Regions from separate parts of the Aeribacillus sp. FSL k6-2211 genome, predicted to be linked through region 2. Evidence: predicted binding sites of a transcription regulator. Region 2 holds the regulator's gene; the other holds the start of a gene.
What was found. Region 2 encodes Rex, which represses fermentation and respiration genes when NADH is low (regulators of the CRP and FNR family bind a similar motif). Its sites were predicted from a motif close to TTGTGAAATATTTCACAA; they were not measured.

Region 1: NSU19_RS09875 (DUF2249 domain-containing protein) is a predicted target of Rex. The motif match lies at 5,655-5,672, and genes of this name have one in related genera.

Annotation. Positions count from the first base shown of each region.
Region 1 is NZ_CP150190.1:2,040,660-2,056,422, reverse strand. It holds gene NSU19_RS09915 (YwiC-like family protein) at 1-82, shown strand, start outside; gene NSU19_RS09910 (YozQ family protein) at 333-545, opposite strand; gene NSU19_RS09905 (Crp/Fnr family transcriptional regulator) at 638-1,330, opposite strand; gene NSU19_RS09900 (TIGR04053 family radical SAM/SPASM domain-containing protein) at 1,659-2,771, shown strand; partial or broken gene NSU19_RS09895 (MFS transporter) at 2,956-3,345, shown strand; gene NSU19_RS09890 (metal-sulfur cluster assembly factor) at 3,546-3,848, opposite strand; gene NSU19_RS09885 (hypothetical protein) at 3,894-5,141, opposite strand; gene NSU19_RS09880 (DUF2249 domain-containing protein) at 5,191-5,355, opposite strand; gene NSU19_RS09875 (DUF2249 domain-containing protein) at 5,360-5,593, opposite strand; partial or broken gene NSU19_RS09870 (radical SAM protein) at 6,715-7,670, shown strand; gene NSU19_RS09865 (MogA/MoaB family molybdenum cofactor biosynthesis protein) at 7,681-8,181, shown strand; gene NSU19_RS09860 (molybdenum cofactor guanylyltransferase) at 8,187-8,795, shown strand; gene glp (gephyrin-like molybdotransferase Glp) at 8,841-10,106, shown strand; gene mobB (molybdopterin-guanine dinucleotide biosynthesis protein B) at 10,103-10,606, shown strand; gene NSU19_RS09845 (molybdenum cofactor biosynthesis protein MoaE) at 10,639-11,094, shown strand; gene moaD (molybdopterin converting factor subunit 1) at 11,091-11,324, shown strand; gene moaC (cyclic pyranopterin monophosphate synthase MoaC) at 11,329-11,814, shown strand; gene NSU19_RS09830 (ATP-binding cassette domain-containing protein) at 12,766-13,554, shown strand; gene NSU19_RS09825 (IS4 family transposase) at 13,788-15,038, opposite strand; gene fetB (iron export ABC transporter permease subunit FetB) at 15,177-15,763, shown strand, end outside.
Region 2 is NZ_CP150190.1:418,532-434,294, forward strand. It holds rRNA gene NSU19_RS02150 (16S ribosomal RNA) at 1-1,206, shown strand, start outside; rRNA gene NSU19_RS02155 (23S ribosomal RNA) at 1,345-4,314, shown strand; rRNA gene rrf (5S ribosomal RNA) at 4,454-4,569, shown strand; tRNA gene NSU19_RS02165 (tRNA-Met) at 4,601-4,677, shown strand; tRNA gene NSU19_RS02170 (tRNA-Asp) at 4,680-4,755, shown strand; gene thiL (thiamine-phosphate kinase) at 4,908-5,915, shown strand; gene tsaE (tRNA (adenosine(37)-N6)-threonylcarbamoyltransferase complex ATPase subunit type 1 TsaE) at 5,902-6,378, shown strand; gene tsaB (tRNA (adenosine(37)-N6)-threonylcarbamoyltransferase complex dimerization subunit type 1 TsaB) at 6,359-7,054, shown strand; gene rimI (ribosomal protein S18-alanine N-acetyltransferase) at 7,024-7,503, shown strand; gene tsaD (tRNA (adenosine(37)-N6)-threonylcarbamoyltransferase complex transferase subunit TsaD) at 7,503-8,522, shown strand; gene NSU19_RS02200 (ABC-F family ATP-binding cassette domain-containing protein) at 8,797-10,719, opposite strand; gene NSU19_RS02205 (redox-sensing transcriptional repressor Rex) at 11,031-11,672, shown strand; gene NSU19_RS02210 (twin-arginine translocase TatA/TatE family subunit) at 11,687-11,860, shown strand; gene tatC (twin-arginine translocase subunit TatC) at 11,883-12,629, shown strand; gene NSU19_RS02220 (YdiK family protein) at 12,722-12,925, opposite strand; gene NSU19_RS02225 (type II CAAX endopeptidase family protein) at 12,930-13,661, opposite strand; gene groES (co-chaperone GroES) at 13,910-14,194, shown strand; gene groL (chaperonin GroEL) at 14,248-15,763, shown strand, end outside.

The DNA.
Region 1 (15,763 bases), 1.6 Mb from region 2:
AATCGGTTTAATTGAAGTGGGCAATGCCGTATATTTTTGTTTTGCAATGTTTATGATCATCAATTTGTTCATGCTGCCGTAAGCGCATTTTCCCTTTGCAGAAGGTTGATTGCCCAATGATCATTCGATTTTTTGGGTGAAGTAATGCCGATATATTTTTTTGAACGCTGTCAAGACAAAATTGGCCATGAAATTGGGGGTGTCTAATAAGTCGTTTTTACGGCTTATTGACGCCCCCATTAATGTTTTAGAAACGTTGATATATCGGTGTTTATGATTTTGGACAGCCCCATACAGGCATTTCACTTTGAATATCAGGAAAAAAGGCATTATTATTCTTTTTCAGGCTTCAACGGGATGTTGTTGCCGTCAACATCCTCTATCATCCCATCAATTGTGCCCTCCGTATATGTGTCTCTTACTTGTTCCTGCGTTATGGCCAAACCTTGTGTTAGGTCGGATTCGCTGCCGCTCTTCACAGGTTCATCATATGCTCCGAAGGTTGGGTTATTTTTCATTTTCTTGTCTTGACGTTTTGTGGACATTTCGTTTCCTCCATGAAAATTCGTTTTCCTTTATTATGATTCTTAATCGCTTCAAACATTCATCAAAAAAACAGTTTTCTTTTTGGCGGCCGCTACATAAAGATTTCTTTCTCCAATTGTTCAGCATCAACCAAATAATATCCGTCGTCATCAACAAGAATAAGACCTTTCCGCTTCATCTGGTTAAGCGTTCTGCTTACGGTTTCACGGGAAGTTCCGATCATATTTGCCAATTCCCGATTCGTTAAATGGGTTGTCAAACGATAAAGTTTTCCTTGCGGCAGTGCATTCGTTTTGGTAAGCCGCAACAGCAACAATACGATTTGTTCATATGTATTATGAAGAATTTGCTCTTCTAACCGATTTTGCAAATCTATGATTTTTTCACTCATCACACGAAACAATTTGATGGACAATACCGGAAAGAGCATAAGCGTTTCCTCAAAATCTTTGATGGGAATGACAATTAATGTAGATTCTTCCATAACTTCTGCATGAGCAGGGTAAGATCCTTTGCGAAAAAATCCGGTATGGGGAAACATTTCTCCATTCTGCAAGATGGAAACGATTTGTTCTTTTCCATTTCTGTCCGTTTTATATATTTTAATAGTTCCTGAATGGATGAAATATACGTTTTCCAGCATGTCGCCTTGCATGAATACATACGATTTTGGTTGATAGGTACGTACTTGAGAGATAGCAACTATGGAAGTCAATTCTTCATCAGACAGTTCACGGAAAAGGGGAACGCTTCTTAATCTTTCAAACACCCAGCTATTTGTCATGGTATCACACCTTTATTTCAACTTTGATTTTCGTTTCATATTATAGCGTTTCTTTACAAATGAGTCGTGTGATGTAAATCATAGTTACCAATAAAAATAAGGTGTCTAACATACTTAAGGTTTGGGGCAGACCACCTCATCCATTTGAAGCAATCACGGGGAAGATTCGCAGCAGTTGAACATTTGTCAAAAAAATGACTTTTTCGTAAAAATCATTTCTTCCTTTTTATCGGAAAGTGTGATGGCTTTCACTTCGAAAATCTCACCTTTTTATATGATGAGAAGAAGCAGAGATATTTTTCATTTTAAAGAAAGGAGTTTGTATGTGATGATGGATTATGACCAAAACCCTTTTATAGTCATTTGGGAGTTGACGAGAGCATGTCAATTAAATTGTTTGCATTGCCGAGCCGAGGCGCAATATCATCGTGATCCCCATGAGTTGACTTTTCAGGAAGGAAAAAAATTAATTGATGATATTTTTGCGATGAACCAGCCGCTATTAGTATTTACCGGCGGTGATCCATTAATGCGGCCGGATTTATTTGCTCTTGCCGAATATGCTATTGAAAAGGGATTGCGTGTTTCAATCACGCCGAGTGCAACTCCAAATGTAACAAAAGAAGTGATGCAGAGGGCAAAAGATATCGGGCTTTCCCGTTGGGCATTTAGTTTGGACGGCCCGAATGCGGAAATTCATGATCATTTTCGCGGCACAAAAGGATCTTTCGATTTAACGATGCAAGGAATCAAATATTTGCATGAATTTAAGATTCCTGTTCAAATTAATACGGTTGTATCACGCTACAATGTTCATGTTCTTGAAGAAATGGCGGATTTTGTTGAAAAACTTGATTGCGTTCTTTGGAGCGTTTTTTTCCTCGTACCAACTGGAAGAGGAAAACAATCGGATATGATTTCTCCCGCCCAACATGAACAAGTTTTTCGTTGGTTATATGAAAAGAGCAAACGTGTACCATTTGATATTAAAACGACTGCCGGACAACATTACCGTCGTGTCGTCTTGCAAGCCAAAATGCGTGAACAGCAAATAGATGGAAAAGAAATCCATTATGAAGATATTTTGTTTAAAGGGGCTACAGGGGAAGTGGACGGACTCGGCCGTGCTCCGAAGGGAGTAAATGATGGCAACGGTTTTGTGTTTATTTCCCATATTGGCGATGTTTACCCGAGCGGATTGCTTCCAATCAAAGCGGGAAATATAAGACAAACATCACTGGCCGATATTTATAGAACATCACCAATATTTCAAAAATTGCGCAATCCAAATCTTTATAAAGGAAAATGCGGTGTTTGCGAATTTCGTTTTGTTTGCGGAGGCTCACGCTCAAGAGCGTATGCTGTGACAGGCGACTATTTGGAAAGTGAGCCTTATTGTGTATACATTCCTAAAGCGCTTCGCCAAAAACGGGAAGTTTAAACCGTTGGAAACGCAAGCGGTATTCAATTTGATTGAATGGGCAAAAATCGGAAAAACATTTTTGTTGAGGTGAAATTTTAACAATGATTTGGCAATCAATAATTATATGATAAAGTTCACAAACATTCCCCGCCTATTTTTATGGTACAGATGATGGCACCATTCATCTGTTTAGGAGGGGATTTTGGTGAAACAAAAAGCATTACTGCCAGTCACCACTTTAGCCATGACATTTGCATTTGCCGTATGGCGAATTTTATCTCCGTTAGCAAGTACGTTCCAAGATATTTATAACCTGACATCAACATAAAAAAGCATCTAAGTTGCCAACCCGTCTGCTAGGTTCTGTCATGCGAATTCCACTCGGAATTTGGACTGACCGGTATGGCCGACGGTAAATGTATTCTTTGCTTTTATTATTTTTAATTGTCTCATTAGTTGGCATCAGTTTTGCCAATTCTTACGGAATGACGATATTTTGGGCTTTTTCATTGGAATGGCAGAAACGTCATTTGCGATTTCAGTTACATTTTTTTCCTGGTTGACACCTCCGGAAAAACAAGGAACAGCGATTATCCCCTGCAGGAAGACAGCATTTGTAAAAAATTTTCCTGGAAGGGGATTTTTTTGGCTGGGAAACGATTAAACGAACATCTTAAATGTGACGCCGTTTGTATGGGAACTGGAAGAAGAGCCAAAAACACCAAAATAATTGGGACTTCTTTCATAAAAAAAGCTGTCCCTTTCAGGAAAGGAACAGTCTTTGAAAAACGTTTAGGAAAGGAACCCTAGCTGCCTTAATGCTTTTTCGCTCATTCTATCAGGGGACCAAGGCGGATTCCAAGTGATTTGGACATTTACGTCTTGAATGCCTTCAATATCACGCAATGCGCGTTTCACACCGCCTGCTATTGAGTCGTGCAACGGACAGCCGGGTGTAGTCAATGTCATTAAAATGAATGCAGTTCCGTCTTTGACTTCAATCTTATAGATCAGTCCTAAATCAACAACATTAATTCCCAATTCAGGATCTAAAACGTTTTGCAGTTTTTCCAAGATCTTTGCTTTTATTTCCATTGTTACATCACCCTTTATATTTCAGTAAATCGTTCCCTCATTATTTTATTTCAACAATACGGAGCCAATCGTACAGGCAAATAATCCAGAAAACAGCACCATTCCTCCTTGAGCAAGATAAAATAGACCAGTACTTGAAGAGGCAAGAGCAGCGATCATGCCGATAAGACTCGCAACAAATAAACAGCATTCCATCACAATCCATTTTTCATTTATCATTTGTTTCAAAGTCGGCACCGCTTCTTTGCCGATTTTTTTGCTATACCGGTGTGTCCACCATAGAAAAGGAACAATTTTATATAAGTAGCCAATGATGCTTAATAGAATCCAGCCGAACAGATAACAGTAGATGATGATGGAAAAGATGCGGGAATGGATTTCACTTTCAAAAGAAAAACCGGCCGCCGCTATATGCAGGATGACTCCAAAAACAATGGCCAAAAGAGCAAACAGAAAAGGTTTATCCAGTTTTTTCTTCATCCTTTTCTTTAAAATGGCAAACATATGGTATGCAAACAACCCATATCCGACAGCCATCAATAGAAGCCCTGCTGATAACAACCGGTCATTTGCCGTTATAAAACTGATGAAAGTTAACACAAGACCGCTCATATAAAAAATGTAAACATATCGGGCCGTGTTCATTGAAAAATGATGCGCCAATGAAAACATCGGAACCATTTTGTAAGAAAATCCGAAGATAAGAAGTGTAAACCAGCCGGAAAATCCCAGCAATATATGTGCTTTGAAAATCAAATCATGATCGATTAATTGTCTGCCGCTCCAAAAATGATAGGCAAGCGTCAATCCGAGCCCGATCGTTAGGAGCAAACAAATGAGGGCGGTACCAACAAATAAAGTGATGACCGTTCTTTTCTTCTGTTGTTTTAATGTCATGAACATCTGCCATAAAAACATTACAATCCCGCAAGTAAGAAGCAAGCCTGAAAATATAGCCATTTGAATATTAAAGGCCAGACTGATGCTAAAAGATAGTATTCCTAATGACGTGACGACCATTTGGATAAAAGCGAATGCTTCATTCCATATCGGGGTTAAAAACACGACTGGAACAAGCTGATACATGGCCCCCATGGCTGTCATTAAAGCAAAGCCAATCACTAATAAATGGACAGCTGACAATACGACAGGAAGGCGCATTTCTCCGGTTGAAAGCTGACGAGTTGACAGAAATAAAAGAATTTGAGAAAGGAAAAACGCCAGCAAGCCAAAAATAATAAACGAAAAAGGGATTCGAATATTCGTTTCATAAGTATGATTAGCCGTCATCATCGTCATCCTTCTTTTCAATCGTTATTTCATAGCTTCCATCACTGCGCTTTTACGTTTGATAGGTATAACCGAGATCGTCAAGCTGTTCAAATAAAAACATCGGGCGGCGGTCATTAATAATTTTCAACGCTTCTCCTTTTTTTAATTTTGCTAATGCCGTTAAAGTCCGCATCATCGGTTGTGGGGGCTCTAAGCCGCGATTATCCAGTATCATTTTTTCATTCCTCCGTTTTAACAAAGGTAATTTTCCAATGTTTATCCTCTATTTTTTCCGCTTGATAAGAAAACCCTTTTTTCTTCATGATAGGAAAAAGCGGAACAGGTTTAAACGGAGCGTGTAAAATAAATACATCTCCTTGTGCAAGAGGCTGAATGGCCGCCATGATTTTTTGAAACGGCTCTAATTTCTTCTTTAAATCTTCGCGAACATCTAATTCAACAGTTTTTCCCATCCATATTCTCCTTTCCATCTTTTTTATCAATGTTCATCATAGTAAAAACAATTCCCGCAATTTGTGATTTGCTTCACTTCATCGGCATCACTTTTGAAAAGTTTATGAATAATTGATTCGTGATGCCGTATTGGCATATATCCTTCCAATTGAGGGAAGGGAAGATGTTGCAACATCAATTGAACTGCTTGTTAGAAAATGTTTCAGTTTTCAATGAAAGATCGGTACCATTTCGCTAAGGATATTGTTTTGCTTGAAATAGAAAGGAGAGTGTGTGTTTTTAAAGCGGAAACAGCTGATGGCATGTAGGGAAATTTATTTCTTTGCTAATATGGTCAGCGGCCATTGTGCGAAAAATACGTCTAACCCGGACAAAGCGCTATTGCAAAAAGATCATTCTAACATTGAAAGTATGTCATTGACATCAAAAAGATGGTTGCCTGAAAAGTGTGCTAGAAGAAAAAGCGGGGCGTAAACCAAGTTAATGCCATTTTTGAAAACGATTGAGAAGTTGTTCATCTATTTAGGTAGCTGGTATTTTTTCATCTTATTGTAAAGTGTAACTTGTGAAATCCCTAATTCTCAGGAAGCTTTGGATTTGTTGCCGGCGGTTTTCTTTAATGATTTTTCTATCAGTTGTTTTTCGATAGTATCTTTTTTTCAATCAACTTTGAGTTTTTTCGAGTCTGGACGGATTCTCGACAGGTGACCCGAAATGGAAAAAGCTAAGAAGATCCTGTTGATGGATGAACGGTTTTCTAATATAATAACCATTCTTTCCATCAAGTTTTACAGTTCGCCAAGCATTGGTACATTGTCCATAATGAAAACTGCTGATTCTATTATGAAAGCCTCCGTTTGCCGAAATCGTAAAATATTTTTTGTGTATCTATTTTGTTTTCTCAATTCATTGTATAGAGCCCCATCATGTTAGCCATAAAAAATGATAAATTGGTAAAATGTATTCCAAATAGGTTTCTTTTTCAGAAAATTTTTTTTACAATTAATTTAACCTTTTATGATCATTCGAATTTATGGGACAGAGATCTCATTCTATTGTTTATCTTGTCTGTAACATATGAAGAATGAATGTATAAGGAGAGGAAGATGTTGCGAGATCAATTAACCGCCCTTTATTGGATTTGCGCATTTCGGTGACAGGCCGATATAATTTTCGTTGTGTATACTGTATGCTGAAATGGAAGGAAGACAGTATTCTTTTATGAAACGGGAATAACTAATGACGTTTGAAGAAATATATCGTTTGGCCAGCCTCTTTACGTTTAGGCATTCGAAAAATTCGTCTGACCGGAGGGACGAAAGGACATTGATGTACTAATAACGATGTTAAAAAATATTCAAGATCTTCAAGACGTTTCATTGACCATTAACGGATATTTTTAATATCATATGCCAAGCGTTTAAAAAAAGCGGGCATGAACCGGATCAATGTCAGTTTAGATGCTTTAAATAACGAAATTTTTTCTAAAATGAACGGAGGTAAAGCAAAGTCTGAGGAAATTGTTAGAGGAATTGAAGAAGCGGTTGCACAAGGTCTGGCGGTAAAGGTGAACATGGTTGTAAAAGGAATAAATGAGAGCGAAATTTTACCGATGGCTCGTTTTTTTGAAGAAAAAGGAATGACGATCCGCTTCATCGAATATATGGATGTCGAAACCTTAAACGGTTGGAAAATGGACGAAGTTTTGACGAGCAAAGAAGTTCATGATATGATTCACCAAGAAATACCTCTTAAACCAGTTCAGTCAACGTTTTTGGCGAGGTTCCTAAAAGGTATCGATACCGAGGTACGGATGTGGAAGGCGGTTTTATTTCTTCCTTATCAGGAGCTTTTTGTTCTGATTGCACGCGAATGCCCTAAAAAGTATACATGCTATTTGCCTCAAACGGCGTTGATTTATTAGTTAAAATGCGAAAGGGAGCAAGCGGTGAAGAAATATTGGATGAGATCATCCGTGTTTGGCAGGCTCGGGACGATCGTTATTCCGAAGAAAGAGGAAGGATCAATGCTCTTTCTGCAAAAAGACGTGTGGAAATGTCTTATATTGGCGGGTGAGGTGTGATTGATGAGTGTATCTGAACATCGCAGCAAGGCAAATGGCCCTGTTCGCTGCAAAGTGATCACCGTTTCTGATACGAGAACGAAGGATACGGATAAAAGCGGTGCATTAATCATCGAATTATTAACGAGAGAACAAATGGAAATAATAGATTACGAGATTGTGAAAGATGAACGGGAAGCCATTCAATCTGCTGTGAAAGAGGCTTCTGAGGAAATTGATGTTTTTTTATTGAACGGCGGGACTGGTTTTACAAAACGGGATGTGACGGTAGAAGCGGTAAAAGAATTGCTTGACAAAGAAATGGTTGGTTTTGGGGAATTGTTTCGTTATTTAAGCTATAAAGAAATTGGAAGCGCATCCATGCTTAGTCGAGCACTTGCCGGTTCAATTGGACAAAAAGTCATTTTTTGCATGCCGGGATCTACAAATGCGGTTCGTCTTGCCATGGAAAAGCTGATTTTGCCGGAACTTCGCCATCTTGTTTGGGAGATGAATCGTCAGTGAACAAGATGATCGGGATTGTGCTGGCAGGAGGACAGTCGAAACGGTTTGGGCAACCGAAAGCATTTGCGAAAAGAAATGGAAAGGAATTTATTTTATATAGTATCGAAGCGCTGCAATGTATCACAAAAGACGTGGTTGTTGTCATACATCCTGAAATAGATACGAAATGGCTGCAAAGGAACCAGCTGACATATATTCAAGATCTCGAATTGTATCAAGGAAAAGGACCTCTTGCCGGCATTTATTCCGTTATGTCCCAATTCAAATCCGAATGGTATATCGTTTTACCTTGTGATACTCCTTTTATCAATGCGCATTTGTTGAAAAAATTGCAATTATACAGAAATGACGGTTGTGAAGCGATTGTTCCTAGTGTTCACGGAAATATTCAGCCATTGATCGCCATGTACCATCATCGAGTGAAGGAAAAAATACGATGGCACCTTGAACAAAATAAGTTAAGCATGAAGCATTTTCTTCCAAGTATTCATACTAGATATGTTGAGATTAATGATGATGATGCTTTCATCAATATTAATACAAAGGATGAATATGACCAGTATATTGTTCATAATAACCTTTTTCCTCAAGCCTCCTTTTCCAAAACAAAATAAATGTTCCTTGGTAGTATCGGGTGGGGGAAAGAATGGTGGAAAGGAATGGGAGCGTTGCGAAAGCCAATTCAAGTAGAGGAAGCAATCGACCGGGTGTTGGAAAAAAGCTATGAAGGTGAAATAGAGTATGTATCAATCGAAAACAGCTTTCATCGTGTGCTTGGTCAAGATATAACTGCTACAACGGATGTACCTGGATTTGATCGATCCCCTTATGACGGCTATGCTGTTTGGGCAGCATCGACCGAGGCCGCTTCAGCTTCCAATCCAGCAGTTTTGGAAGTCGTCGGGACTCAAGGAGCAGATTCTGTTTGGAAAGAATCTTTAAAACCTTTTCAAGCCGTTAAAATTATGACTGGCGCTGCCATTCCAGAAGGTGCAAATGCCGTCATCATGAAGGAATTAACACAGGAATTCAGAAAAGACGGAAAAACATATGTGCAAATAAAAAGAAAAGTTGAGGCAGGAGAAAACATCTCCCGCATCGGAGAAGATATGAAAAAGGGCAGTTTGCTTATCGAAAAAGGAACCGTGATCACTCCGGGAATATCCGCTGTTCTGGCAACGTTCGGGTATCATTACGTTCCGGTTATGAAGAGCCCAAAGGTTGTCGTCATAGCAACCGGGAGCGAATTGCTTGAAGTGTATAAACCGCTGGAAAAAGGAAAAATTCACAACAGCAATACTTATATGCTGCAGGCACAAATTTTCAGAGCTCACGGTGAACCGATTTTATACGGAATTGTGAAAGACACATTTCAAAATGTATTTCAAGCTGTTACAAAAGCAATGCAAATGGCCGACATTATCATCACAACAGGCGGAGTGTCAGTGGGCGATTTTGATTATATCCCAAAGGTGTACGAGCATCTTCAAGCCCAAGTTTTATTCAATAAAATCGGCATGCGCCCAGGGAGTGTTACCTCTGCAGCAGTTGTCGGCAACAAAATTTTGTTCGGCCTCTCAGGCAACCCTTCCGCTTGTTATGTCGGTTTTGAGCTGTTTGTCCGTCCGTATATAAGGGCGATGCTCGGACAAAAAAATTGTTATTTAAAACGAGCCCGGGCGATTTTAACGAAAGATTTTTTAAAGCCGAATCCGTTCACGCGCTTTGTGAGAGCAAAATTGTCCTTTCATGATGGAAAGCTAGTAGCTGATCCGATTGGAAGGGACAAATCAAATATTGTTTCATCCTTAATTCATACTAATAGTTTAATTGTTTTGCCTGGCGGAAGCAGAGGATTTCAAGCAGGCAGTGAAGTTAACGTGCTGTTAATCGAAGATGAAGAAGGAGCCTCCAGTTGGCTATGATGATTTTACAAGTGGTAGGGCATCAAAACAGCGGAAAAACTACGCTAATTGAAAAATGCATCAAAGAGCTGACCAATCATGGGATAAAAGTCGGTACTTTTAAACATCACGGTCATGGTGGAAAACCGGATATTCCAAAAAAAGATACGTATCGGCATTGGGAAGCTGGTGCTGTTGTTTCAGCGGTTCTAGGGGAAGAAACTTTGCTGTTGCAAGCTGAAATAAAAGCGAATGAACATTTTTCGAACATTATGGAACTTTACCGGCATTTTTCAATTGATGTATTGATTATCGAAGGATTGAAAAAAGCTCCATACCCGAAAATTGTCTGTATCCGTGATGAGAAAGATCTTCATCTGCTTGATTTATCAAATGTGATCGCATCGATTAGCTCGATCCCTTTGAAAGAAAAACATTCATTTTTTATTAAAGATGAAGATTTGTATATCAGCTGGATCGTGAACTATGTAAAGGAGAAGCTGTTGGAAATGAGACAATAATGCCATTTTATATTATATTTGGAGGGATAATTATGTTTCAAATTGTGAAAGAACCGATAGATGTTTCACGTGTCATCGAAGCTGTTGTGGATCGAAATGCCGGAGCTATCGTTACATTTATCGGAACTGTAAGGGAATTGACAAAAGGAAAAAAAACATTGTATTTAGAATATGAAGCATATGAATCGATGGCTCAAAAAAAACTGGAACAAATCGGAGCTGAAATTAAACAGCAGTTTCCGAATGCTAAGGTTGCCATTGTCCATCGTATCGGACGATTAGAAATTACGGATGCCGCGGTCGTCATCGCCGTATCTACTCCTCACCGCGCTGATGCTTATGAAGCAAACCGTTATGCAATCGAGCGGATTAAAGAAATGGTACCGATATGGAAGAAAGAGCATTGGGAGGATGGCTCATTGTGGATCGGCAATCAGCAAGAAACGATTTCTTATGAAAAAGGCATTCCAAAGGAGATGAAGTCATGATCCGAATTTTATTTTTCGCCCAACTAAAAGAGCAGCTGAATAAAAAGGAGATGACATTGCCATATCAAGAAATAACTGTTAAACAACTCCGCGAACGGTTGGAAAAAGAATATTCACTGCCCGCCCTATCCTCCGTCCTTTTTGCCATCAATGAAGAATTTGCTGCAGAAGATGACATCATTCGGGATGGGGATGTTGTCGCCCTTATTCCGCCGATGAGTGGAGGTTAAAAACATGAAGAAGCTGACTCACTTAAATGAGCAAGGAAGGGCAAAAATGGTAGATATTTCAGAGAAACAGGAAACAGTCCGTACTGCACATGCCATCTCAAGTATTCTTGTTTCAAAAGAAGTGTATGAAAAAATCACAAGCTCACAGGTCAAAAAAGGAGATGTTCTGTCAGTAGCGCAAGTAGCTGGAATTATGGCCGCCAAACGCACGGCTGACATCATTCCAATGTGCCATCCGATTGCTTTAAAAGCGGTGGATATTCAATTTGAATGGAAATGCGACGAAAACAAATATGAATTAATGATCCATTCATTTGTGAAAACAAAAGGAAGCACAGGGGTTGAAATGGAAGCATTAACTGCTGCGAGCGTCTGCGCCTTAACCGTGTATGATATGTGCAAAGCAATCGATAAAGGAATGGTCATCGGCCAAACATATTTAATGGAGAAAACAGGCGGCAAAAGCGGTGACTTCCGCCGTGAACTATAACTTTTATAGGTAATTGATCATTATAGAAAAGAATTTTTAGCTGCAGAAAGAAACTAGTTACCATGAAACCAATCAACTTACTCTGTCTTTAAATAAAAGGACGCCAAGCTGAAAACTACAAGGAAAGAGACACTTTTGAAAAAAGCATGATCATATCAAATGTTTCGCAATCCGGGCTCTTGGAACTGGAAAAATTTCTAAGGAGCCCTGTACATATTTTTCATTCGGCATATAAGAGCTTCTTCATTATCATCGATGAAGGGCTGCATAAGCGTTGTGGACAACGAGCTTGTCGGGGTGTTCTCGTGCCGTCCTATAACCGCCTCGTTGCCGTCTGTTTTGATTTATGTCATTCTTTCTGAACGATTCAATCAGCTCTATTTCACAAGTTATTCTATTGTTTTAAAAAAAAAATTTTATCATATCGCGTTGAATGCTTTTGCATCCCGTTTTGCAAAAAAAGGCCAGGGGCTTATGAAGTGTCTAGTGCCCCAAAATTGTTGGATTGCTGAGGCAGCATGGATAAAACGAAAGGTTAAGGACAAATTTTTTTAAGCTCCTCTGATCATTTCTCCAAAGCAGGGAAGAAAACTGCTTCAAGACGCAAAATGTCGATCTTCATTAAGCCCTCATGATCAAAAGGCGTTTTCCTTCCAATAACATTGATTTTCCGCTTCGCAAAAAATTTTACAAAATGCTCCAAATACGTTAAAATTTCATTCAAAAAGCTTTTTTTATTTAAAACAAGAGGTATAAAATTCAAATTTTTTATCTTTTTTCCATTCCTTTGTTCCGACATTAAATGAAATAAAAAATTTTCAGTGGTTTGCTGCACGAAATAAAATAAATAAGAGTGCCAAGCTTTTTATAAAGAGAGAAGTGTTTAATAAGTATAATGGTTTGAATCATTTGCAACTTTATTCATAATCAAAACAGGGGATTTCGCTTTTTATGAAGAAAGGGCTGTTTTACATGTTTCACATCAAAAATTTACGATACAAAGATATTCTTTACATTGACGAGTTGAAAATTGAAGAAAAACAAGTAACGTGCATCATTGGCCAAAGCGGGGGAGGAAAGACAACACTTTTAAAAATGCTCAATCACATGCTGTCGCCAGATCAAGGAGAAATTGTTTATAAAGGCCGGTCATTGTTTGAATGGAATCCAATCGCTTTAAGACGGGAAGTTGTGATGCTTTCACAGCAGCCAGTAATGTTTGAAGGAAATATTCGAGAGAATTTGAATTTCGGCAGAATTTTATCTGAAAAAGAGCCTCTTGACGATGAAATGTTGAAAGAAGCACTAAAATTTGTGTGCTTGCAAAAAAAATTAGAGGATGACGTAGAACAATTGTCCGGTGGAGAAAAACAAAGACTTGCACTAGCCAGAATTTTTCTAATGGATCCAGAAGTTTTTTTATTAGACGAGCCAACCTCTGCGCTAGATAAAGGAACTGAAGAGAAAATCATGGATGACGTAGAACAATTGTCCGGTGGAGAAAAACAAAGACTTGCACTAGCCAGAATTTTTCTAATGGATCCAGAAGTTTTTTTATTAGACGAGCCAACCTCTGCGCTAGATAAAGGAACTGAAGAGAAAATCATGGATGCATTCATTCGTGATGCTAGGAAAAAAGAAAAAACGGTTATTATGGTAACACACTCAGATACAATACCAAAAACATATGCAGATAAAGTTATTACGATAAAATATAAACCAACAGGTGATAATCAATGAAGCAAGAAGTTATCAACATCGAATTTTGGAGGCTCTCGGCAGCATATTTATTTGTTCTTATTTTAATATTGCTTGTCAGTAGCGTTGCATAAAAAAATTTAATGTTTGTCAAGCTCAATAAAAATTCCAGTTATTTCATGTAACTGAATATTCAGACATACAATCTTTCTAAGCAAGCTTAAAAGGACAATGACGTCTTAATCGGCAGTCCATTTCCACAATTTGGTAATATATTACAGAAACATTGGATCATAAACTAAATCGTCTAGGTGTTCCACCTCCCCTTCTTCAAATTGGTACACGATGGTTTCAAAATCTTTTTCCCAATGGTATTTTTTCCGACCGTTGGACGTTCGAATTGGCTTTTTAAAAAGGGAGCGAACAAAACAGTCAAAACCTTTAAAAAGCAGATTCTGTAAAGTTCGCTTGATCTCTAATAAAGGACCATCGTGATTCACTTTTAATTGGAGCATGGCCTGTAAGCAATAGGTGATTAGGGCGATCCAAATTTGATTGTAAACGGCATTTTGACTTTTTCCATAAAATCTTTTTATCTTAAGGTGCTGTTTCATCCATTTAAAGAAGGTCTCTATCTTCCAGCGATATCGGTATAAATCTGCAATCTCTTCCGCAGAAAGATCAAAGCAATTGGTTATGATGATCACGGGATTCCCTTCGCTGTCGACCGTTTCGATCAATCGGAGAGGATGAGTCATTTTGGTATGATTACGGTCATTTCCTAAAATGACAATCTGATCCCTATAAATCAAACGTTCTGGATTGGGAATCCGTTCCGATAAAACTTCAATCTCTGCGTTCTTTTTAAGCCGGGTAATGAATCGCACCCCTTCTCGGCATAAGCGGTCGAACTGTTTGTAATCGACATACCCTCGATCAAACAAGTAAATCGCATTTGGATCGATTTCAATGAGTTCGTCCATCTGTGTGCGATCGGCATGTTTCGCGGGTAAGATAATCCCTTGATCCGGAACAGTGATATCCTTCGTTACAACAACCTTTAAATGGAGTCGAACACCAGCCTTTGTCTTACGAAAAGTTGCCCATGGATATTGGCTCAAACTCATGCTCATCGTGGTAGAATCAATGACCAGAAGACGACCAATGTTTCGGATGATCGGGGCATTTTTCATTTGCCCTTGGATCTTTAAGACCAGATATTTAAATACTTTTTCAAACAGTTGAGGGGATAATTGGCCTAATTTGCGAGAAAGTTGCGAAGTACTAATTGCATCAAATTCCAGATATGTCTGCAACTCTTCCTTGTCTTTCAAATGTTTGGCCAATTTTGTTAAGCTTTCCAATTCATTTATCTGAGCGATGATACAAAGTTGTAAAAACTTATACGCTGTTAATTTTTTAATGTATTTGTCAACGTCAATCACATTAATTAGTTTTGAAAAAGTTATTGGATCGATCTCTTTAAATAGTTCATTTATTGTGGATTCTGTGGTATTCTTATCCATAATGGTTTCTCCTTATTCTTAGGATTTGGATAGGACTGCCAATCCTAATTATAAGGAGTTTTTTTATATCCAAAAAGATGAAATTTAACATAAAATTGGGCTTGACAAATTAAAATTAACTTAATGCAATGCTACTGATTGCTTGTAAAAAAACGAGAAATTAAACGTGAAAAATTAATTGTCCTTTCAACTGCCAGGATGACGATTCAACTTGTGCTAGTCGGATACATATTGATGTATATTTTTAAAAATCCTTCACCTTGGATTGTCTTATTGGTGCTTTGTTTCATGGAATCGTTTGCCGTTTATAATATATTTAAACAGCTTCATAAGCCTTTATCGAAAAAATTGAAGCTGGTCATTGTGCTGTCAATGGTTATCGGCTCTCTCGTCAGCCTGTTGTATTTTAATCTAATCGTCATTCATTTTAAGCCTTGGTATGAACCTCAATACTTTATCCCGATTGCCGGAATGTTTATTGGAAATTCAATGATCGGTATAACGCTAGGCATGAAAGAAATGATCGAAAATTTTGCTACCCAAAAGAATCTGATTGAAGGGGCGCTCATGTTAGGTGCTAAACCCGATGCAGCAACAAAACCAATCGTAAACTCTGCATTTGATTCAGCTATTTTGCCGACTATCAATAACATGGTCGGTATGGGGATAGTGTTTTTGCCGGGAATGATGACAGGTCAAATCCTCGCAGGTACAAGCCCTTTAGT
Region 2 (15,763 bases):
CTACGGGAGGCAGCAGTAGGGAATCTTCCGCAATGGACGAAAGTCTGACGGAGCAACGCCGCGTGAGCGAAGAAGGTCTTCGGATCGTAAAGCTCTGTTGTCAGGGAAGAACAAGTGCCGTTCGAACAGGGCGGTACCTTGACGGTACCTGACGAGGAAGCCACGGCTAACTACGTGCCAGCAGCCGCGGTAATACGTAGGTGGCAAGCGTTGTCCGGAATTATTGGGCGTAAAGCGCGCGCAGGCGGTTCCTTAAGTCTGATGTGAAATCTCGCGGCTCAACCGCGAGCGGCCATTGGAAACTGGGGAACTTGAGTGCAGGAGAGGGGAGCGGAATTCCACGTGTAGCGGTGAAATGCGTAGAGATGTGGAGGAACACCAGTGGCGAAGGCGGCTCTCTGGCCTGTAACTGACGCTGAGGCGCGAAAGCGTGGGGAGCGAACAGGATTAGATACCCTGGTAGTCCACGCCGTAAACGATGAGTGCTAAGTGTTAGAGGGTATCCACCCTTTAGTGCTGCAGCAAACGCATTAAGCACTCCGCCTGGGGAGTACGGCCGCAAGGCTGAAACTCAAAGGAATTGACGGGGACCCGCACAAGCGGTGGAGCATGTGGTTTAATTCGAAGCAACGCGAAGAACCTTACCAGGTCTTGACATCCCCTGACAACCCTAGAGATAGGGCGTTCCCCTTTCGGGGACAGGGTGACAGGTGGTGCATGGTTGTCGTCAGCTCGTGTCGTGAGATGTTGGGTTAAGTCCCGCAACGAGCGCAACCCTTGACCTTAGTTGCCAGCATTCAGTTGGGCACTCTAAGGTGACTGCCGGCTAAAAGTCGGAGGAAGGTGGGGATGACGTCAAATCATCATGCCCCTTATGACCTGGGCTACACACGTGCTACAATGGGTGGTACAAAGGGCAGCGAAACCGCGAGGTGGAGCGAATCCCAAAAAACCACTCTCAGTTCGGATTGCAGGCTGCAACTCGCCTGCATGAAGCCGGAATCGCTAGTAATCGCGGATCAGCATGCCGCGGTGAATACGTTCCCGGGTCTTGTACACACCGCCCGTCACACCACGAGAGTTTGTAACACCCGAAGTCGGTGGGGTAACCCTTACGGGAGCCAGCCGCCGAAGGTGGGACAAATGATTGGGGTGAAGTCGTAACAAGGTAGCCGTATCGGAAGGTGCGGCTGGATCACCTCCTTTCTAAGGATATATACATTGAAATAGGGTGCGCTTTTCCGTTTTGTTTAGTTTTGAAGGATCATATCCTTCTTGATTGTTCTTTGAAAACTGGATAACGGAAAGACATTCACGAATAGATCGCTCATGTTAGGAAGAAACGGTTAAGTTAGAAAGGGCGCACGGTGGATGCCTTGGCACTAGGAGCCGATGAAGGACGGGACAAACACCGAAATGCTTCGGGGAGCTGTAAGTAAGCGTCGATCCGGAGATGTCCGAATGGGGGAACCCACTGCCCGTAATGGGGCAGTATCCATACCTGAATCCATAGGGTATGGAGGGCAACCCGGGGAACTGAAACATCTAAGTACCCGGAGGAAGAGAAAGCAACAGCGATTCCCTGAGTAGCGGCGAGCGAAACGGGAACAGCCCAAACCAAGAGGCGTGCCTCTTGGGGTTGTAGGACACTCGATTAAGGAGTGACAAAGGAACGGGGTAGACGAAGAGGTCTGGAAAGGCCCGTCAGAGAAGGTAACAACCCTGTAGTCGAAACTCCGTTCCCTCCCGAGTGGATCCTGAGTACGGCGGGACACGTGAAATCCCGTCGGAAGCAGGGAGGACCATCTCCCAAGGCTAAATACTCCCTAGTGACCGATAGTGAACCAGTACCGTGAGGGAAAGGTGAAAAGCACCCCGGGAGGGGAGTGAAAGAGAACCTGAAACCGTGTGCCTACAAGTAGTCAGAGCCCTATTCCCACCCACAAAAGCAGGCTTTTGCGGGGACCCGGGATGGGTGATGGCGTGCCTTTTGTAGAATGAACCGGCGAGTTGCGATTTCGTGCAAGGTTAAGCCGAAAGGCGGAGCCGCAGCGAAAGCGAGTCTGAAGAGGGCGAAATAGTACGAGGTCGCAGACCCGAAACCAGGTGATCTACCCATGTCCAGGGTGAAGGCAAGGTAACACTTGCTGGAGGCCCGAACCCACGCACGTTGAAAAGTGCGGGGATGAGGTGTGGGTAGGGGTGAAATGCCAATCGAACTTGGAGATAGCTGGTTCTCTCCGAAATAGCTTTAGGGCTAGCCTCAAGGGAAGAGTCTTGGAGGTAGAGCACTGATTGGACGAGGGGCCCCCATCGGGTTACCGAATTCAGTCAAACTCCGAATGCCAATGACTTATCCTTGGGAGTCAGACTGCGAGTGATAAGATCCGTGGTCAAAAGGGAAACAGCCCAGACCGCCAGCTAAGGTCCCAAAGTATACGTTAAGTGGAAAAGGATGTGGAGCTGCTTAGACAACCAGGATGTTGGCTTAGAAGCAGCCACCATTTAAAGAGTGCGTAATAGCTCACTGGTCGAGTGGCTCTGCGCCGAAAATGTACCGGGGCTAAACGTATCACCGAAGCTGCGGGTTGACACCGTTGGTGTCAGCGGTAGGAGAGCGTTCTAAGGGCATCGAAGCCGGACCGGAAGGACCGGTGGAGCGCTTAGAAGTGAGAATGCCGGTATGAGTAGCGAAAGAGGGGTGAGAATCCCCTCCGCCGAAAGCCTAAGGTTTCCTGAGGAAGGCTCGTCCGCTCAGGGTTAGTCGGGACCTAAGCCGAGGCCGAAAGGCGTAGGTGATGGACAACAGGTTGATATTCCTGTACCACCTCCTCACCGTTTGAGCAATGGGGGGACGCAGGAGGATAGGGCAAGCGCGCGGCTGGATGTGCGCGTCCAAGCAGTTAGGGCTGGCAAGCAGGCAAATCCGCTTGCCGTGTGCTTGAGCTGTGATGGCGAGGGAAAGGAAGTACCGAAGTTCCCGATTCCACACTGCCAAGAAAAGCCTCTAGCGAGGTGAGAGGTGCCCGTACCGCAAACCGACACAGGTAGGCGAGGAGAGAATCCTAAGGTGAGCGAGAGAACTCTCGTTAAGGAACTCGGCAAAATGACCCCGTAACTTCGGGAGAAGGGGTGCTCATCAAGGTGATAAGCCATGATGAGCCGCAGTGAAAAGGCCCAGGCGACTGTTTAGCAAAAACACAGGTCTCTGCGAAACCGTAAGGTGAAGTATAGGGGCTGACGCCTGCCCGGTGCTGGAAGGTTAAGGGGAGCGCTTAAGCTGTAGCTGAAGGTGCGAACCGAAGCCCCAGTAAACGGCGGCCGTAACTATAACGGTCCTAAGGTAGCGAAATTCCTTGTCGGGTAAGTTCCGACCCGCACGAAAGGCGTAACGATCTGGGCACTGTCTCAACGAGAGACTCGGTGAAATTATAGTACCTGTGAAGATGCAGGTTACCCGCGACAGGACGGAAAGACCCCGTGGAGCTTTACTGCAGCCTGATATTGAATGTGGGTACAGCTTGTACAGGATAGGTAGGAGCCAGAGACGCGTGAGCGCCAGCTTGCGCTGAGGCGACGGTGGGATACTACCCTGGCTGTACTGACATTCTAACCCGCGCCCCTGATCGGGGCGGGAGACAGTGTCAGGTGGGCAGTTTGACTGGGGCGGTCGCCTCCTAAAAGGTAACGGAGGCGCCCAAAGGTTCCCTCAGAATGGTTGGAAATCATTCGGAGAGTGCAAAGGCAGAAGGGAGCTTGACTGCGAGACCTACAAGTCGAGCAGGGACGAAAGTCGGGCTTAGTGATCCGGTGGTTCCGCATGGAAGGGCCATCGCTCAACGGATAAAAGCTACCCCGGGGATAACAGGCTGATCTCCCCCAAGAGTCCACATCGACGGGGAGGTTTGGCACCTCGATGTCGGCTCATCGCATCCTGGGGCTGTAGTCGGTCCCAAGGGTTGGGCTGTTCGCCCATTAAAGCGGTACGCGAGCTGGGTTCAGAACGTCGTGAGACAGTTCGGTCCCTATCCGTCGCGGGCGCAGGAAATTTGAGAGGAGCTGTCCTTAGTACGAGAGGACCGGGATGGACGCACCGCTGGTGTACCAGTTGTCCCGCCAGGGGCACCGCTGGGTAGCTATGTGCGGAAGGGATAAGCGCTGAAAGCATCTAAGCGTGAAGCCCCCCTCAAGATGAGATTTCCCATCGCTAAACGCGAGTAAGATCCCTTGAAGATGACGAGGTAGATAGGTCCGAGGTGGAAGCGTGGTGACACGTGGAGCTGACGGATACTAATCGATCGAGGACTTAACCAAGAAAGAGCATCTATTCGTGAAGGAACCGTTATCTAGTTTTGAAAGAATGATATTCAAAAAAGTGTTGACAACTGCGATCAAAAAGTTATAATAGTAGTTGTCCATCGAACTGAATGGAACAATGAATAGAAAAAAATTGCTTGGTGGCAATGGCGAAGAGGTCACACCCGTTCCCATCCCGAACACGGAAGTTAAGCTCTTCAGCGCCGATGGTAGTGAGGGTTTGTCCCTTGCGAGAGTAGGACGCTGCCAGGCAATTCATTTGAATATAAGCTTTCTAAATTATCGCGGGGTGGAGCAGTCCGGTAGCTCGTCGGGCTCATAACCCGAAGGTCGCAGGTTCAAATCCTGCCCCCGCAACCAATGGTCCCGTAGTGTAGCGGTTAACATGCCTGCCTGTCACGCAGGAGATCGCGGGTTCGATTCCCGTCGGGACCGCCATTACAACAATATACGAACAACTAACGAAACGTTCAACGTTTCGTTTTTTTATTTTATGAATATCTTGGATAAGCTAAACATATGCGGTAAACTATACAAGAGGATTGAATTGGATTCTTTAGGAGAGCATCTTTTAAAGAAAGAGGTTTTATATGTCAATTCAGGATGAATTTGAGTTTATCCGAAGTATTCGGCCAGCACATTATTTTCATGAAGGCCTTGTTGTCGGAATAGGTGACGATGCCGCAGTTTACACACCGAATAAAGGTTTTCAGCAAATAGTCTGCACAGACACAATGGTCGAAGGGGTTCATTTTTTACGTAAAACAATGGAGCCTTTTGATATCGGCTTTAAATGTTTGGCAGTGAACATTAGTGATATTGCCGCAATGGGCGGGATTCCAAAGTATTTTTTAGTTTCCATTGCGATTCCCTCTCGATGGCACGAGAAAGACTTACAATCTATATACAAAGGAATGGCAGATGCCGCAGAAAAATATAAAGTGGATTTAATCGGTGGAGATACTGTTTCTATTGCTGATCACCTTGTCATCACCGTCACCTTGATTGGAGAAGTTGAACGCGGGAAAGCCCAATTGAGAAGCTCAGCAAGACCGGGGGATGTGGTTTTTGTTACGGGTACTCTGGGGGATTCAGCTGCTGGATTGCACCTTCTATTAAACGATGAGTTCAATTTGCCGGAGGACGATTATCAATATTTAGTATCTCGCCATAGACGTCCGAAGCCGCAAGTAAAAGCGGGCAGGATTATTTCTGAAGTGGATCGGGCGAGCCTTAATGATATTAGTGACGGTATTGCAAGCGAATTGAATGAGATAGCTGACATGAGCAACGTACAAATCGTCGTACATAAAGATCTTCTTCCATTAAGTGATTCAATACAATTATTGCCGTTAGAAAAGCAATTTGAGTGGGCTATCACTGGAGGAGAAGATTTTGAACTGGTAGGAACGACTTCTAAACATTCCTTTGAAGTATTGAAAAAAAAATGCGAGCAAGAAGGAATACGCATAACGAAGATCGGAGAAGTATTTGAAGGCAGCCCATCGGTTTATTTGCAAGAAAAAAATATTCGCAAACGGCTATTAAGCAAAGGCTACAATCATTTTAAAAAAGGTGATTCATTTGGATCAATTTGAAATAAAAACAACAAATCCTGAAGAGACAGGGAATATGGCGATGAAGCTGGCTCAGCACTTACAAGCGGGCGATGTGATTACGCTTGAAGGAGATCTTGGAGCAGGCAAAACTACATTTGTGAAAGGACTGGCAAAAGGTTTGGGCATTGGCAGAACAGTGAGCAGTCCTACTTTTACAATCATGAAGGAGTATACAGACGGCAGACTGCCGCTTTATCATATGGACGTTTATCGGATTGAAAATAGCGATGAGGATTTAGGGTTTGATGAGTTTTTTGATGGAGACGGTGTAACAGTTGTAGAGTGGGCGCATTATATAGAAGATCAACTGCCGGAGGAAAGACTGGATGTATTCATCCGTTACATTCAGGACAATACAAGATCTCTAATTTTTAGGCCGAAGGGAAAAAGATATATTAAGCTGTGTAAGGAGTTTTTTACTGATGACGGTATTAGCGATTGATACATCAAACGACTGTTTAGGCATTGCGTTAGTAGACGAAACTAAAATTATTGGCGAATATATGACGAACTTGAAAAAAAACCATTCTGTTCGTGCAATGCCGGCAGTTGATTATCTTTTGAAAGAGTGCCACGTTCAGCCCAGCGACTTAACAAAGATTGTGGTTGCCCAAGGTCCTGGCTCTTATACTGGTGTGCGAATCGGTGTAACAATTGCTAAGACGCTTGCATGGGCTAGAAACATTCCTTTAACGGGCGTTTCCAGTCTTGAAGTGCTTGCGCTGAACGGGCGTTTTTTTGACGGATTGATTTGCCCTTTATTTGATGCAAGAAGAGGACGAGTTTATACCGGGCTGTATGAATTTAAAGAAAACATACTTTGTGTGAAAGAAGACAGAAATATTCTGCTAGAAGATTGGTTGAATGAAATAAAACAGCTCAAAAAGCGGGTGCTCTTTTTAGGGAATGATGTTTCTCTTCATTTAGATCTGATCAAAGAAATAATGGGTGAGTTGGCAGTCATCGGGGATCCGTCATTGCACCAGCCGCGTCCGGGATTGCTAGGTTTGCTGGGAATGACTAGAGAAGCAGTCAATGTTCATCAGTTTGTGCCAAATTATTTAAGGTTAGCAGAGGCGGAAGCGAAATGGATCGAGCAGCAAAAAACGTCAACATGATTAATAATCAAGTAAATGTTCGAAAAATGACAGTTGAAGATATACATCGTGTTTATGAAATCGAACAGCTGTCATTTTCGGTTCCTTGGACAAAGGAATCATTTTATCGGGAATTGGTCCATAACCATTTTGCTACTTATTTAGTAATAGAATATGAAGGAAAAGTTGTAGGTTATTGCGGTTTATGGGTGATTGTTGATGATGGGCAGATTACCAATATTGCTATTTCTCCAGCGTATCGGGGAAAAAAGCTGGGAGAGACCCTGCTTAGAAGCGTTTTAAACGTAGCAAAAGAAAAAGGAGCCAAAACCGTTACATTAGAAGTCCGAGTTTCGAATACTGTTGCGCAATCATTATATAAGAAATTGAATTTTGAACCAATCGGAATCCGGGAAAACTATTATACGGATAACCAAGAAGATGCGATATTAATGCAGGTGAATTTATAATGAAAGATCGATTAATTTTAGGAATTGAAACAAGCTGTGATGAAACAGCAGCTGCCATTGTGAAAAACGGAAAAGAAATTGTTGCACAAGTCGTTGCTTCCCAAATTGAAAGCCATAAACGTTTTGGCGGAGTCGTTCCAGAAATCGCTTCACGCCATCATGTCGAGCAAATTACTCTCGTATTAGAAGAAACGTTAAAACAGGCGAATCTTTCGTATCACGATTTGAACGCCATAGCCGTGACAGAAGGACCGGGGCTGGTTGGTGCATTATTGATTGGAGTCAATGCCGCAAAGGCTTTAGCTTTTGCGTATGATCTTCCACTAATCGGAGTACATCATATTGCAGGACACATTTATGCGAACCGTCTTGTGAAAGAATTTTCTTTCCCGCTGATTGCATTAGTTGTTTCCGGCGGCCATACAGAGCTTGTCTATATGAAGGAGCACGGTTGTTTTGAGGTGATTGGGGAAACACTTGATGATGCAGCAGGAGAGGCTTATGATAAAGTAGCGCGAACATTAAACCTGCCTTATCCGGGCGGGCCTCATATCGACAGGCTAGCACATGAAGGAACTGCTTCCATTGATTTGCCGCGAGCATGGCTTGAAGAAGGCTCGTTTCATTTTAGTTTCAGCGGGCTGAAGTCAGCGGTGATTAACACTCTTCATAACGCGGCGCAAAGAGGGATCACGATAGATCCGAAAGATATGGCTGCAAGTTTTCAGCAAAGTGTTGTAGAAGTTTTAGTGGAAAAAACTGTTCGTGCCAGTGAGAAGTATCAAGCTAAGCAAGTTCTTTTATCAGGCGGAGTAGCGGCGAATAAAGGATTAAGAACTGCTATGGAGGAAGCATTCAAAAAGAAAAAAGGGATCGACCTCGTCATTCCACCATTGTCCTTATGCACAGATAATGCGGCCATGATTGCAGCTTTCGCTGATGTACTTTATGAAAAAGGAATTTTCGGTGATTATCGTATGAATGCTCATCCTGGATTGGAATTAACGTCATATATATAGAGGCAAAATAGGGTCGAATGAACAGCGGCCCTATTTTTTTGTTTTAACCACAGGTTATCCACAAAGAAAAGCTTCATTTTGGATAAATAAGACGAAACATTGAAATAGAAGAAGAAAAAACAAGGTGAAACATGTGGATAACTAAAGGGGTTTGTTGTGGATAATGTGAACAAATAAGAAAAATATTATAAGGTAAGGAACTAATGATGTGGATAACTGTTTGAGAGAAACATGCTGAAGGAAACAAAATAAATAAAAAACCGGCATGAGCCGGTTATTCAGAAAGAAGTGATTCCCATTCCTCCATCAGTTGATCTAGTTGTTCCGTTAACATGACATTTTGATCATGAAGTTTTTGAGCTTTTTCATGATCTTGGTATATATTTGGATCGCAAAGCATTTCATTGTTTTCAGCGATCGCTTCTTCAATTTCTGCTATTTTGTTTTCAAGTTCTTCAATGCGGCGCTGTCTTTGCCGTTCCTTTTTTTTCAATATTTTTTCTTGTTCATAAGATAATTTTCCTTGTTTTTGCTCTTTGGTTTCGATAGTTGGTTCTTTCAACTGTTCAAGCTCGATCATCTCCGCTTTTTTTGCAATGTAATAATCATAGTCCCCGATATATTCGGCAATGCCTTCTGTGGATAATTCAAAAATTTTGGTCGCGATTTTGTTGATAAAATAACGATCATGCGAAACAAACAAGATTGTTCCAGGAAAATTTATCAGAGCGTTTTCCAATACTTCTTTGCTGTCGAGATCCAGATGATTCGTAGGTTCATCCATGATGAGAAAGTTAGCTTTTTTTAGCATTAATTTCGCTAAAGCGAGCCGAGCTTTTTCTCCTCCGCTTAAAGACGAGACGGTTTTCAGCACTTCATCTCCGGAAAAAAGAAAATTCCCTAAAACCGTTCGGATTTCTTTTTCTGTTTTTTCGGGATAGTCATCCCACAATTCATCTAAAACCCGTTTAGATGAAGACAAATCCGCTTGTTCCTGGTCATAATATCCGATTTGGACATTAGATCCAAACTGAATTTTTCCGCTCAGCGGCTTTAAGCGGTTGATGATCGTTTTTAATAAGGTAGATTTTCCAACTCCGTTTGGCCCTATTAAGGCAATTGAGTCCTTCCTGTTGATCGAAAAGTTAATATTTTTCACGATCGGAGTTTTTTGATCGTAGGAAAGGGACAAATCAATGGCTTTTAACACGTCATTGCCGCTTTGCTTTTCGATTTCGAAGGAAAAGCTGGCTGACTTCTCGTCCCCAGCGGGTCTGTCCAGTATTTCCATTTTCTCAAGCATTTTCCTTCTGCTTTGCGCACGTTTCGTTGTCGATGCTCTTGCTAAGTTTCGTTGAATAAAATCTTTCATCCGCGCGATTTCTTCTTGCTGTTTTTCAAATTGTTTTAATTCCCTTTCGTACGCTTCCGCTTTTTGTTTTAAATAAGCGCTGTAATTCCCAACATACTTCGTACAAACTGTTCGTGATATTTCATAAACAGTGTTGACAACGCGATCTAAAAAGTACCGGTCGTGGGAAACAATTAGAACCGCTCCATTATAATGCTGTAAATATTGTTCGAGCCAGTTTAATGTTTCCATGTCAAGATGGTTTGTCGGCTCGTCGAGTATGAGCAGATCCGGTTTTTTCAACAGGAGCTTTCCGAGTGCTAACCGGGTTTTTTGTCCTCCGCTCAAAACCGAAATTTTAGTTGAATAGTCGTAATCAGCAAACCCTAATCCATGCAGCACAGAACGGATATCCGCCTCATATTGATATCCGCCATTTTCTTTATATAAATGTTGGAGTGAATCATATTCCTTCATTAAGCTTTGCAAAGCATGAGAATCTCCAGCTGAGGAGATAGCTGCCATTTTTTGTTCAATATTTCGCAGCTCAGCTTCGATGTTCCGCAGCTCTTCAAAAACGGTTAGCATTTCATCCCATATCGACTTAGTTGATTCTAATCCTGTGTTTTGTGCCAGATAGCCGATTGTTAAATCTTTTGGCTTCACAATTTCACCAGAATCAAAGGGCATTTCACCGGCAATGATTTTCAATAATGTTGATTTTCCGGCTCCATTGCGGCCTACAACGGCGATTTTATCTCCTGTTTGGATTTCCAGCTTAATATTCGATAAAATAAGGTCAGCACCATAATATTTTGTGATTTTGTTTAACTGCAATAAAATCATCCATAGTTCACCTCAATCTTTGCTAGAATAAGTGTAGCCTATATATTTGACTGCAGGCAACTGACCTGATGAACAAAAGGACAAGAAATTGTAACAATCGTTCAAAAGACACGAATAAAAAAATAGTGTATAGTTTTTATATAAGGAGAGTTTGGAGAAAAAACAAATAAAAAGAAATGTAGACGGAGAAGAAGATCAGGATGGAAGCGTTATCAGTCTGATATTGTTTCATACAGGCGAGCAGCCGCTTGCTAGAAAACATAGCTAAAAACAAAATTAGTCAGGTTGTTTTGGATTGCGAGGGATGAGCATTGAATCAAGATCAATCTAAGATACCGCAAGCAACTGCAAAAAGATTACCTCTATATTATCGGTTTTTGCAAAATTTACATGCCTCGGGAAAACAACGTGTTTCCTCTCAAGAACTGAGTGAAGCAGTAAAAGTAGATTCTGCGACAATTAGAAGGGACTTTTCATATTTCGGAGCGCTGGGCAAAAAAGGTTATGGATATAATGTCAATTATTTGTTATCATTTTTTAGAAAGACGCTTGACCAAGATGAGTTGACCAAAGTTGCCCTCATTGGCGTCGGAAATTTGGGAACAGCTTTTTTAAATTACAATTTTACAAAAAATAACAACACACAAATTGTTATTGCATTTGACATTAATAAACGAAAAGTAGGAATGAAAATTGGTGGAGTTCCAATTTATCATTTGGATCAGCTAGAAAGTGAATTGCCTGATGATGTGCCTGTTGCGATATTAACGGTCCCGGCAACCGCCGCTCAAGGAATAACGGATCGGTTAGTGGAAAAAGGCATAAAAGGCATTTTAAATTTTACGCCGGCTCGCTTAAATGTTCCGGATAAAATTCGGATTCATCATATCGATCTATCTGTTGAACTTCAGGCTCTTGCATATTTTTTAAAACATTATTCGAATGAAGATTGAAGGAGCGATATTAAATGCCAACAATTGGAATTGGAAGCTTGCTGTTGATTGTATTTGCAGCTCTGCTTGTTTTCGGGCCGAAAAAACTTCCTGAGCTTGGAAAAGCTATAGGAGAATCATTAAAGGAGTTTAAAAGTGCCACGAAGGGCTTAGCAGACGATGATGAAGAAAACAAGAAAAATGAATAGCAAGAAGAATGGATGAATAATGATGAGCGAAAAAAAAATGTCCGTGTTGGAGCATATAGCGGAGCTTAGAAAACGGCTGATTATTGTAGTCGTTTTCTTTTTCGTTGCTATGATTACTGGCTTTTTCATAGCGAAGCCAATTATTGTTTTTTTACAGCAAACTGATGAAGCAAAGCAATTCGCCTTAAATGCTTTTCGTCCTGCAGATCCATTGATCGTTTATATGCAGTTTACATTTATTATTGCTTTAATTCTAACTTTCCCTGTTTTATTGTACCAGCTTTGGGCGTTTATCAGCCCAGGACTGTATGAAAAAGAAAGGCGGGTCACATTAAGCTATATACCGTTGTCGGTTGCTTTATTTCTTTTAGGTATAAGCTTCTCTTATTTTATTTTGTTTCCTTTTGTCATCGATTTTATGGGGCGGCTTTCCAATGATTTAAACATTCAACAAATGATAGGAATAAATGAATACTTTCGTTTCCTGCTGCAGTTAACATTGCCTTTCGGACTGTTGTTTCAGCTTCCCGTTGTCATTATGTTTTTAACAAGACTCGGGATCATCAATCCGGCGTTTTTGGTAAAGGTTAGAAAATATGCGTATTTTGTATTGCTTGTTATCGCAGCGATCATTACGCCGCCTGAAATTGTGTCGCATTTAATGGTCACGATTCCGCTATTCATTTTGTATGAAATAAGTATCATTGTTTCAAGATTTGCTTACAAAAAAGCACAGTCTTCTCAAATAAAAGAATCAGATCAAAAGTAAAACCGATGGGCTGTTATAAACATATCCCTGTCAAGTAGACAGTATAGGCTTTTTTCCTACTGTCTACACAAGAGGGATAATATCATTACACCTCATCGGTTGTTTTTTGCTTTCCGAATTTTATATGAGAAAGTGAACATGCGGATGGAAACAGCAAAATCAAACGTGGCTAAAATCATTAAAATCATATTTGTAGCTGTCCACATACCATTTTCAGCATGATGAATTGCTAAATATGTAAATAGAACTCCCATGATAAAATAGAAGAGTCCCATGGAAACGGGATGAAAATTCATAATCTTAGCTGCCTCCAATAATGATTTGTATTTGTTCCATTTGCTTCATCATGTTTTCAATCTCATCATGATAAATTGTTTGAATGATGACTACGATTGTATTCATCATTGTATGGGCAAAAATAGGGACTAATATGCGTTTTGTTTTATAATATAAAAAAGCGAACGTAAATCCCATTGCTGTATAACGCAATAAAAGTTCAGGCTCCCCATGCACGATGCCGAATAATAGCGAACTGACAAGCGCGCCGATCCAAAAATTCGTTTTTTGATAAATCACCCCGAAAATAATTTTTCGGAAGATAATTTCTTCAAGAATCGGTCCTATTATTGATGTGACAATAATCAAATAAGGCGTTGCTTCAATTAAATCCATAATAACTTGAGTATTTTCCGACATCGGATTAACTTTAAGTACATATATTTCAATATTGCCAACGATTGTTTGAATGAAAAAAGCTAAAAAAACTCCGAAAACAGCCCATATGGCAGATTCGCCGAAAGAAGCTTTTTCAATCCGGACATTATTTTTTCGTTCATGACGAAGGAGAAATAAAATAATGACAAACGCAGCAGTAAAACTTGTAATCGACCAATATGCTTGCGCTTGAAAAAGTCCTGCATTGAGATTTCCATCGACGCCAACACCCAGTTCATAAAAAAGGGGAACTCCAATATAGGATGAGAGCTGCATAATGATGTACGTAATGATGATCCACCAATATTGCTTTTTCACGAATAGTTCTCCTTTATAAAAGATTCATATGACTATTTTAACACACAATGGTTTTAAGAAAGAAAAACAATTTTGACAAGGTAAGCACTTAATGGAGGATGTTAAAATTTTTTTAAAAGAGACTTGAAAAATAGAGGAGGTTTCTTTAATATAATAATTGGTGTTAGCACTCGATAGCAATGAGTGCTAATAATGAATAAGGAATAAATTTTGAAAATCTCAAAAGATATTTGAGGAGGTTGTTTCCCTTGTTAAAGCCATTAGGTGATCGCGTTGTAATTGAACTTGTTGAAACAGAAGAAAAAACAGCAAGCGGCATCGTATTGCCTGACACAGCTAAAGAAAAACCTCAAGAAGGTAAAGTAGTAGCAGTTGGTACTGGTCGTGTATTAGACAGCGGTGAACGTGTTGCAGTTGAAGTTGCTGTTGGCGATCGCATTATCTTCTCAAAATACGCCGGCACAGAAGTAAAATATGACGGCAAAGAATACTTAATTTTGCGTGAAAGCGACATTTTGGCTGTGATCGGCTAATAGAGACAGCCCAATATCATAGACAATTTAAATTTTGAGGAGGTTTTCGCAACATGGCAAAAGAAATTAAATTCAGTGAAGAAGCACGTCGTGCAATGCTGCGTGGTGTGGATAAATTAGCAGATGCGGTTAAAGTTACTTTAGGACCAAAAGGCCGTAACGTTGTTCTTGAGAAAAAATTCGGTTCTCCGTTAATTACAAACGATGGCGTTACGATTGCAAAAGAAATTGAATTAGAAGATCCATTTGAAAACATGGGTGCAAAATTAGTTGCAGAAGTTGCTAGCAAAACAAACGATGTTGCTGGGGACGGTACAACTACTGCAACAGTTTTAGCTCAAGCAATGATCCGCGAAGGACTTAAAAACGTAACAGCTGGCGCAAACCCAATGGGTGTGCGTAAAGGAATTGAAAAAGCAGTTGCTACAGCTGTTGAAGAATTAAAAGCAATTTCTAAACCAATTGAAGGAAAAGAATCAATTGCTCAAGTTGCTGCTATTTCTGCTGCGGATGATGAAGTAGGTAAATTAATTGCTGAAGCAATGGAACGTGTTGGTAACGATGGCGTTATCACTATTGAAGAATCTAAAGGTTTCACTACTGAGCTTGACGTTGTAGAAGGAATGCAGTTTGACCGCGGATATGCTTCTCCATACATGGTAACAGATTCTGATAAAATGGAAGCTGTTCTTGAAAATCCATACATTTTAATTACTGACAAGAAAATCTCTAACATCCAAGAAATCTTGCCAGTTCTTGAGCAAGTTGTACAACAAGGCAAACCTTTATTAATCATTGCTGAAGATGTTGAAGGCGAAGCTTTAGCAACATTAGTTGTGAACAAACTTCGCGGTACATTTAATGCTGTAGCTGTAAAAGCTCCTGGATTCGGTGACCGCCGCAAAGCAATGTTAGAAGATATCGCCATTTTAACAGATGGTGAAGTTATTACAGAAGATTTAGGTTTAGATCTTAAGAGCGCTACTATTTCTCAATTAGGCCGCGCTGCAAAAGTTGTTGTAACGAAAGAAACAACTACAATTGTTGAAGGCGCAGGCGCAAGCGACAAAATTGCAGCTCGCGTAAATCAAATTAAAGCTCAATTGGAAGAAACAACTTCTGAATTTGATAAAGAAAAACTTCAAGAGCGCTTAGCAAAATTAGCTGGCGGCGTAGCAGTTATCAAAGTTGGTGCCGCTACTGAAACAGAATTGAAAGAACGTAAACTTCGCATCGAAGACGCTCTTAACTCCACTCGTGCAGCAGTGGAAGAAGGAATTGTCTCCGGTGGTGGTACAGCTCTAGTTAACGTTTACAAAAAAGTTGCTGAAATTGAAGCAGAAGGCGACGTTCAAACTGGTGTAAACATCGTTCTTCGCGCTTTAGAAGAGCCAGTTCGCCAAATCGCTCACAACGCTGGTTTAGAAGGCTCTGTTATCGTTGAACGCTTGAAAAAAGAAGAAGTTGGAATCGGCTTTAACGCTGCTACAGGCGAATGGGTGAACATGATCGAAGCTGGTATCGTTGACCCAACAAAAGTAACTCGTTCTGCTCTTCAAAACGCAGCAT